Regions from separate parts of the Blautia intestinihominis genome, predicted to be linked through region 2. Evidence: a T-box and tRNA genes for the amino acid it is inferred to sense, from the RefSeq annotation. Region 2 holds a T-box; the other regions hold tRNA genes.
What was found. A T-box is a leader RNA that pairs with one kind of tRNA and senses whether it is charged. The one in region 2 lies ahead of proS (proline--tRNA ligase), so its partner is inferred to be a tRNA-Pro.

Region 1 (2,275 bases), on a different contig from region 2:
AGCAGGAAAAGTGCTACTGCCAAGATTTTTCTGGTTTTTTTCATGTTGATTCTCCTTTTTTATTTAAAATTTTATTTTATACTGTGCTACATAAGACGGGCGTGAAGCCGCATCAAATAAAGCTCCATACATGTTATCATAATAGCGTCCATTTATCATCACAAAGCTGTGTCCCTCTGCCAGAGTGATCACATACGGCTGATATCCCAGTTCCTTTGCAACTGCTGCGACTGCACTTGCCATTCCATAACAGTTTCCTGTCAGACCGTTTTCAAACATCTGAACTGCGTATTTGTATACCCATCTGCGGCTTCTGAATTCAGCAGGGGTAGGATCCATGCTTCCTACAAATCTATTATAACCTATAATATAATTAAAGCATGCCCGCAGTTTCTGACGATTGGTCATACCTGCTGTTGTATGATTTGCAATAAATCTCCTTGCTGCCATCTTACAGCGTGCCTGCATGGTATCCACCGCATATCCGTTCTTGCCAAGCCTGAGACCGCTTATAGTCCTGTTGACTATGCATCTGCCACTTTTGTAAGCATAATAGACTCTGCCGTTTACTTCCTGCCATCCGCCAACGCCTTTACCATATTTGTTGACGATAAACCAGTATGTGTTTATCTTTACGACTTTCGTGCTTCCAGGTGTCACTTTGTGAGAGTTCATATCAAATACATAATATATCCCTCTTACATTGCATGCCCCACCTCTGGCTGCTACGCCATTTTCACGGAACCAGTAATATTTACCTTTGATGATCTTCCATGTATTCCGGACAGGTTTATTATTGACATAATAGCGATAACCACCCTTTTCCCAGATAAGTCCCTTCTTGACTTTCGAAGTACTTCCCTTACCAGTGGATGCTGAAGTCTTCGCGCTGCTATTCACTGCCGCATGAACATCCCCTACTCCACATGAAAGGATCAATGCAAAAAAGAATACCACCAGCATCGTTCTGCCAGCCCAACTACTTCTTTCCAATTTCATTCCCTCCTCTCCTTTCCAGTGTTTTTACATTATAATATATTCTTTGGACAATTTCAATCAATTGACCATCAAAATAAAAAAAAGCAGTTGCAAAAGTATTTTCTGCTTGCTATAATACTACATATTCTCGGGGTATGGCGTAGCTTGGTAGCGCGCACGGCTGGGGGCCGTGAGGTCATGGGTTCAAATCCCATTTCCCCGATGTTCTTATTCAACAGGAAAGGCTTCTGGACGTTATGGTCGTTCGGAAGCCTTTTTGTTTTATTTTATTCTTTTATGCGACTGGTATGATATTTCTCACGACATCTGTATGACTGTAGCCGTCATAACGTGTTTTCAGATTGGTAAAGGTAACTGCTGCTGTCTCATTTATACTGTCCAGAACTGCTGTTCCTTCTCTGCCTGTAATCTGTACATTGGGAGTATTTGCTGTGATGCCCTGAAATTTATAACGCAGCGTTTCTTTTTCACTGATCGTGTAACTTCCAAATGGAACTTTGGCTATTGTGCAGCTCAAAACGGCATAGTCTCCCTGTTTTTCGTAATTTTCCTGTCTGAACTCTACATAATTTTCGTAACTGTGCGCTTTTCCCTTCCGATCTGTTCCATTTACCACAAACCGGAAAACCGGATTTCCATGCGCCCAGATAATATCATTCTCCAGGATCTTTTTTGTTATCGTTATCTCACCATATGGCGGACGTATTCCTTCATTTGACACTTCCAGCGCAAAGTCCTGGTTTTCGTCCAGAATAGAGATATCTTCTTTCCAGTTCCCAAGGTATCCTTCTGGTGCCTGTGTCTCGACCAGTCTGAATTTTCCTTTGTTCTGGTCTGTATATTGCAGTTTTTTCGTATATAATTTCGTTTTCTCCGTATACGCAAACTGCTCTCCCGTAATGGCATAACTCTTTTTCTGTTCATCCCATGCATATGCCTGAAATACTGCTCCTGTCAGGTCTTTCGTGCTGTCTGCCGCATCTGTTTTGCGGATGCTGCAGTTCCTTTCAATAATCCCACGTACCCATGACATATTTGTTTCCTGGGTGTCTGCCATCTGTGAGGAATCAAGACGTCGTTTTGCCTGGTTTGAAATATGATAATAAATACCGTCTTTATAATGCCCATGAGCGGCAATCACACTGTCTGCTTTGGCTTTTACATGGATCCTGAAATAATAGGTTACATTATTGCAGGCCGCATCAGTCTTCAGGAAGCTGTTCGCAGCCGCAAACTTCACTGTATTCTTCGTAGCAGTGATCGTGAACTGCTGCGT
Region 2 (2,275 bases):
GGTTTTCCACAGCATACGCAGACATCGCTCAGATGCTCCTGTTCAAACGGCATACATCTGGATGTTGCCTGAACATCTTCTTTGATCTTGTCCTCGCACTCGCGGTTTCCACACCACATAGCTTTGACAAAGCCCGGTTTGTTGTTGATGGTGTCTTTGAATTCTTCGTAGTTTGTTGCAACATAAGTGTGAGCATCGCGGTGTGCACGTGCGCGCTCCAGCATTTCCTTCTGCATAAGATCAAGAACTTCCTGAACTTTGGACGCAAGTTCTTCAAAGGAAACGACATATTTCTCTCTTGTATCACGACGGCAGATAACAGCCTGTCCGTTCTCGATATCCTTCGGTCCACATTCGATACGAACCGGAATTCCTCTCATTTCCTGCTCTGCGAATTTAAATCCCGGGCTTCTGTCGGTATCGTCTACTTTGACACGGATGCCAGCTGCCTTGAGTGCTGCAGACAGTTCATCTGCTTTCTCAAGAACGCCTTCTTTGCGCTGCTGGATCGGAATGATGACTGCCTGAGTCGGAGCGATTCTCGGAGGCAGGACAAGTCCGCTGTTGTCACCGTGAACCATGATGATCGCACCGATCATACGTGTTGTCATACCCCAGGATGTCTGGTGTACGTATTTCAGTGTATTGTCCTTGTCTGTGTACTGAATGCCGAATGCTCTGGCGAATCCGTCACCGAAGTTGTGGCTTGTACCGGACTGAAGTGCTTTACCGTCATGCATCAGGGACTCAATTGTGTAGGTAGCTACTGCACCTGCGAATTTTTCTTTGTCTGTCTTCTGACCTTTGATGACCGGGATAGCCAGAACTTCTTCGCAGAAATCAGCGTACAGGTTCAGCATCTGGATCGTTCTCTCCTCTGCTTCCTCTGCTGTTGCGTGTGCAGTATGACCTTCCTGCCATAAGAACTCTCTGGAGCGAAGGAACGGACGTGTTGTCTTCTCCCAGCGGACTACAGAGCACCACTGGTTGTATACCTTCGGCAGATCTCTGTGAGACTGGATATCTTTCTGATAGAAATCACAGAACAGAGTCTCAGAAGTCGGACGTACACAGAGACGCTCCTGAAGTTCGTTCAGTCCACCGTGTGTTACCCATGCTACTTCCGGTGCAAAACCCTCTACGTGGTCTTTCTCTTTCTGAAGAAGAGATTCCGGAATGAACATCGGCATGTATACGTTCTGTACACCTGTCTCTTTGAATCTACGGTCAAGTTCGTGCTGGATGTTTTCCCAGATCGCATAACCTGCCGGTTTGATCGCCATGCATCCTTTTACGCTTGTGTAACCGCACAGCTCTGCTTTTTTTACAACGTCAGTATACCACTGTGCGAAATCTTCTTCCATGGAAGTGATAGCTTCTACTAATTTCTTTGCCATGATTTTCTCCTTTTCTGTAAATGATTTTATATCAGATCAGAGGCTTCTGTGTATAAAAAAAGTCCTCTGATCCCGGTAAAGGGACCGAAGGACTTCGGCGGTACCACCCTAATTAGCAACTCCTGTATGCCAGAAAAAAATTGCTCTCTCAAGCTCCCTTAACGCTGGATCTACGCTGCACTTCACTTGTACAGAGCTCCGAGGCCGGTTCCACGATTCGCGCACAGAATCCTCACACCATATGGATTCCTCTCTGAGATTGCTCCTCATGTACTATTCTCTTCATCGCCGTTATCTTATTTATGCCAGAAAACTTCTGCATATTTGATATTTATTCTATTCGAAATATCTGGTGATGTCAAGAGTGATTTTACCTCACTCAACTGTAAAAGCACTCTCTCTGATCTGTTTTTTCTCAAACTGGTTATTATACTGCAGAATCTGATATTCGTTCAAAAGGGTCTGGTATTTCTCCGGAAGATCGTCCATAGTATACCAGTTTCCGTCTTTATCACACACTGCACCCACTCCGATGATCGGAAGTTCCTCTTTCAGATTAGCAAGGAACTGTTCATATTCCGTAAGCTGAACACCCGCTTTTTCGAGCATGCTGGATCCGAGGTAATTGCAGCTGATATCCTCTTCTTTTGTCTCAGACGGGTAATTTGTCCATATGATATATGGTGTAGTGTAAGTTATCTGAGATTCTATAGTTTCCAGACTGCTTTTCTTTTTGCCAAGGAGCTGTTCAAAAAAGCCATCCTCAAGCTGCGGCCAGTGATCTCCGAACATGACGATCATTGTTGGTTCGTCAACTTTTTCAAAATATGTGAGAAGATCCTTAAACGCGAGATCCGACTGTCTTGCAAGTGACAGAT
Region 3 (2,275 bases), on a different contig from region 2:
CTGCTGGCCGAGTCCGAAATAAAGGACTACAAACGGAAGTGCTGTCAGCTCCGAAAGTTTCAGCCCTGTCCGAAATCCCATCGGAATCCTCTCCTGTTTTCCTGCGCCAATGTTCTGTGCCGTATAACTCGAAAGGCAGGAACCAAGCGTCATAAAAATATTGATCGCAAATGTATTCAGTTTGATCGCCCCGGAATATCCTGCAACGACTGCTGACCCATATCTGTTTACGATATCCTGGACAAAAAGGTTACCCACGCTCAAAACACTCTGCTGCAGAATACTCGGCACCGCAATTGCAAGGATCTGTACAAAAAGTTTCCTGTCAAACAGCGGCACTCTTTCCGTTCCTGCAAACTTCTGCAGTCTCGCCAGCAATGTAACAAGCGCCAGCACCGCCGAAATCCCCTGTGCAATAAATGTCGCCCATGCAACACCGGCTACGCCCCAGTGAAGTTTCGCCACAAACAGAAGATCCAGGACAATATTTCCTGCCGATGATCCAAGCAGAAACCACAGCGGCGTCCTGGAATCACCAAGTGCAGTAAAAATCCCCGTACAGACATTGTACAGCATTAGAAAGATCAGTCCAAACACATAAATCTTAAGATATAGCACACCGTCCTGCATGATATTCTGTGGCGTGTGGATCCATTCCATCATATTGCGGCAGAAAAAATATCCATACACTGTCAGAATCACAGCTAGACTCAGTGATGAGGCAAAAGCCGTCGTAACAGCACGCTTCACGCCTTTGCGGTCACCCGCTCCAAACAGTCTTGATACGATCACAGATGCCCCAAGGTTCATTCCCACAGCAAATGCCATAAAAATAACAGTGATCGGGTAAGACGCCCCAACCGCAGCCAGCGCATCCTCTCCCGCAAATCTTCCCGCGATCATACTGTCCGCAATATTGTATATCTGTTGAAAAGCCACACTGAACATCATCGGAAGCAAAAAACGCCATAACGTTTTATCCGGATGTTCCTTTGTCAGGTCTGTAACCATTTTTTCCTCTTTTCTTCACAAAAGGGACGATCGCTCGTCCCTCATGATTTCTGTAAAATTATAACTGATGTGTACTTCCGTTCAAAGTATCCGTAATCTCCTTGATGCTGACAGGTTTCGGGATATATCCGTTCATTCCCGCATCGCGGCAGTTTTTGCGGTCGCTTGCAAAGGTATTGGCTGTCATCGCAAAGATCGGGATATTGTTGTCATCGCAAATTTCGACATAAAGATTTGAGAGAGAATTTCTTGTTTTTCTATGACAACGTAAAAAGGAACTCCTTAAAATAAGGAATTCCTTCATCGTTAGTCGAAGTGACAGGATTTGAACCTGCGACCTCTGCGTCCCGAACGCAGCGCTCTACCAAACTGAGCCACACTTCGTTATTTCGTTGTTTAAATTTGTTATGTCGTTCAACGCAAGACATATTATATTATAGGGTATCGGAATTGTCAACAGATTTTTTGAAAAAATTTAAAAAAATTTTTTGTTGGGATATAAGTGATTGTATCGTGTGTTTTGTTTGTATTATTCGAACTACAAGAAACATGCTTTGAGAGTTTCGCAAATTATCGCGGCAGTCGTCAAGATCTCCTATAAAATGAGGCATTTTGCCCGTTACTTCCTCTAATAATATATCCCCGCCTGCGGGGTGAGGCTCCGCGGGGCGGGAATAGCTGCAATTCAGAATAGTTACCCGGATTTATGTCTTTTAGGAAATCCTTCCTTCTTTCATCTCAAATACCACATCTGCCACATTCATAGTGGATTTCCTGTGTGATACAAGAACCACCGTCTTCTCTTCTGCGGATTCTCTGAGGGATTTGAGTATGATGCCTTCGTTCAGGGAATCAAGGTTTGAGGTCGGTTCGTCCATGAGAAGGAACGGACTGCCGTGAAGGAAAGCGCGGGCGATGCCAATTCGCTGTTTTTCGCCACCAGAGAGGGTGTCTCCGAGTTCGCCTACTTCTGTGTCGTAGCCTTTGGGAAGGTGCATGATGAAGTCGTGGATGGACGCTTTGCGGGCGGCTTCCATGATCTCCTCGCGCGTCGCGCCCGGCTTGCCGATTGCGATGTTGTTGGCTATGGAATCATGGAACAGGTGGGTCTCCTGTGTCACGTAGCTTTCCATGTCGCGGAGATGCTTTGTAGGAATCTTTCGCACGTCTTCGCCGTCTACGTGGAGCGCGCCGGAATTCACATCCCAGAAACGCATCAACAGCTTGAGAAGTGTGAATTTACCAGAACCGCTCGTCCCGTGGA

Region 1: it has a tRNA-Pro gene. The T-box ahead of proS (proline--tRNA ligase) is inferred to sense a tRNA for this amino acid. The anticodon was not compared.
Region 3: it has a tRNA-Pro gene. The T-box ahead of proS (proline--tRNA ligase) is inferred to sense a tRNA for this amino acid. The anticodon was not compared.

Annotation. Positions count from the first base shown of each region.
Region 1 is NZ_JBBMEI010000011.1:57,156-59,430, forward strand. Features, by position in the region: gene WMO75_RS05375 (hypothetical protein) at 1-44, opposite strand, end outside; gene WMO75_RS05380 (hypothetical protein) at 64-999, opposite strand; tRNA gene WMO75_RS05385 (tRNA-Pro) at 1,128-1,201, shown strand; gene WMO75_RS05390 (isopeptide-forming domain-containing fimbrial protein) at 1,274-2,275, opposite strand, start outside.
Region 2 is NZ_JBBMEI010000031.1:5,994-8,268, forward strand. Features, by position in the region: gene proS (proline--tRNA ligase) at 1-1,397, opposite strand, end outside; T-box leader at 1,474-1,692, opposite strand; gene WMO75_RS10735 (LTA synthase family protein) at 1,773-2,275, opposite strand, start outside.
Region 3 is NZ_JBBMEI010000006.1:67,725-69,999, reverse strand. Features, by position in the region: gene WMO75_RS03445 (MATE family efflux transporter) at 1-1,011, opposite strand, end outside; gene WMO75_RS03440 (response regulator) at 1,070-1,198, opposite strand; tRNA gene WMO75_RS03435 (tRNA-Pro) at 1,322-1,395, opposite strand; gene WMO75_RS03430 (amino acid ABC transporter ATP-binding/permease protein) at 1,725-2,275, opposite strand, start outside.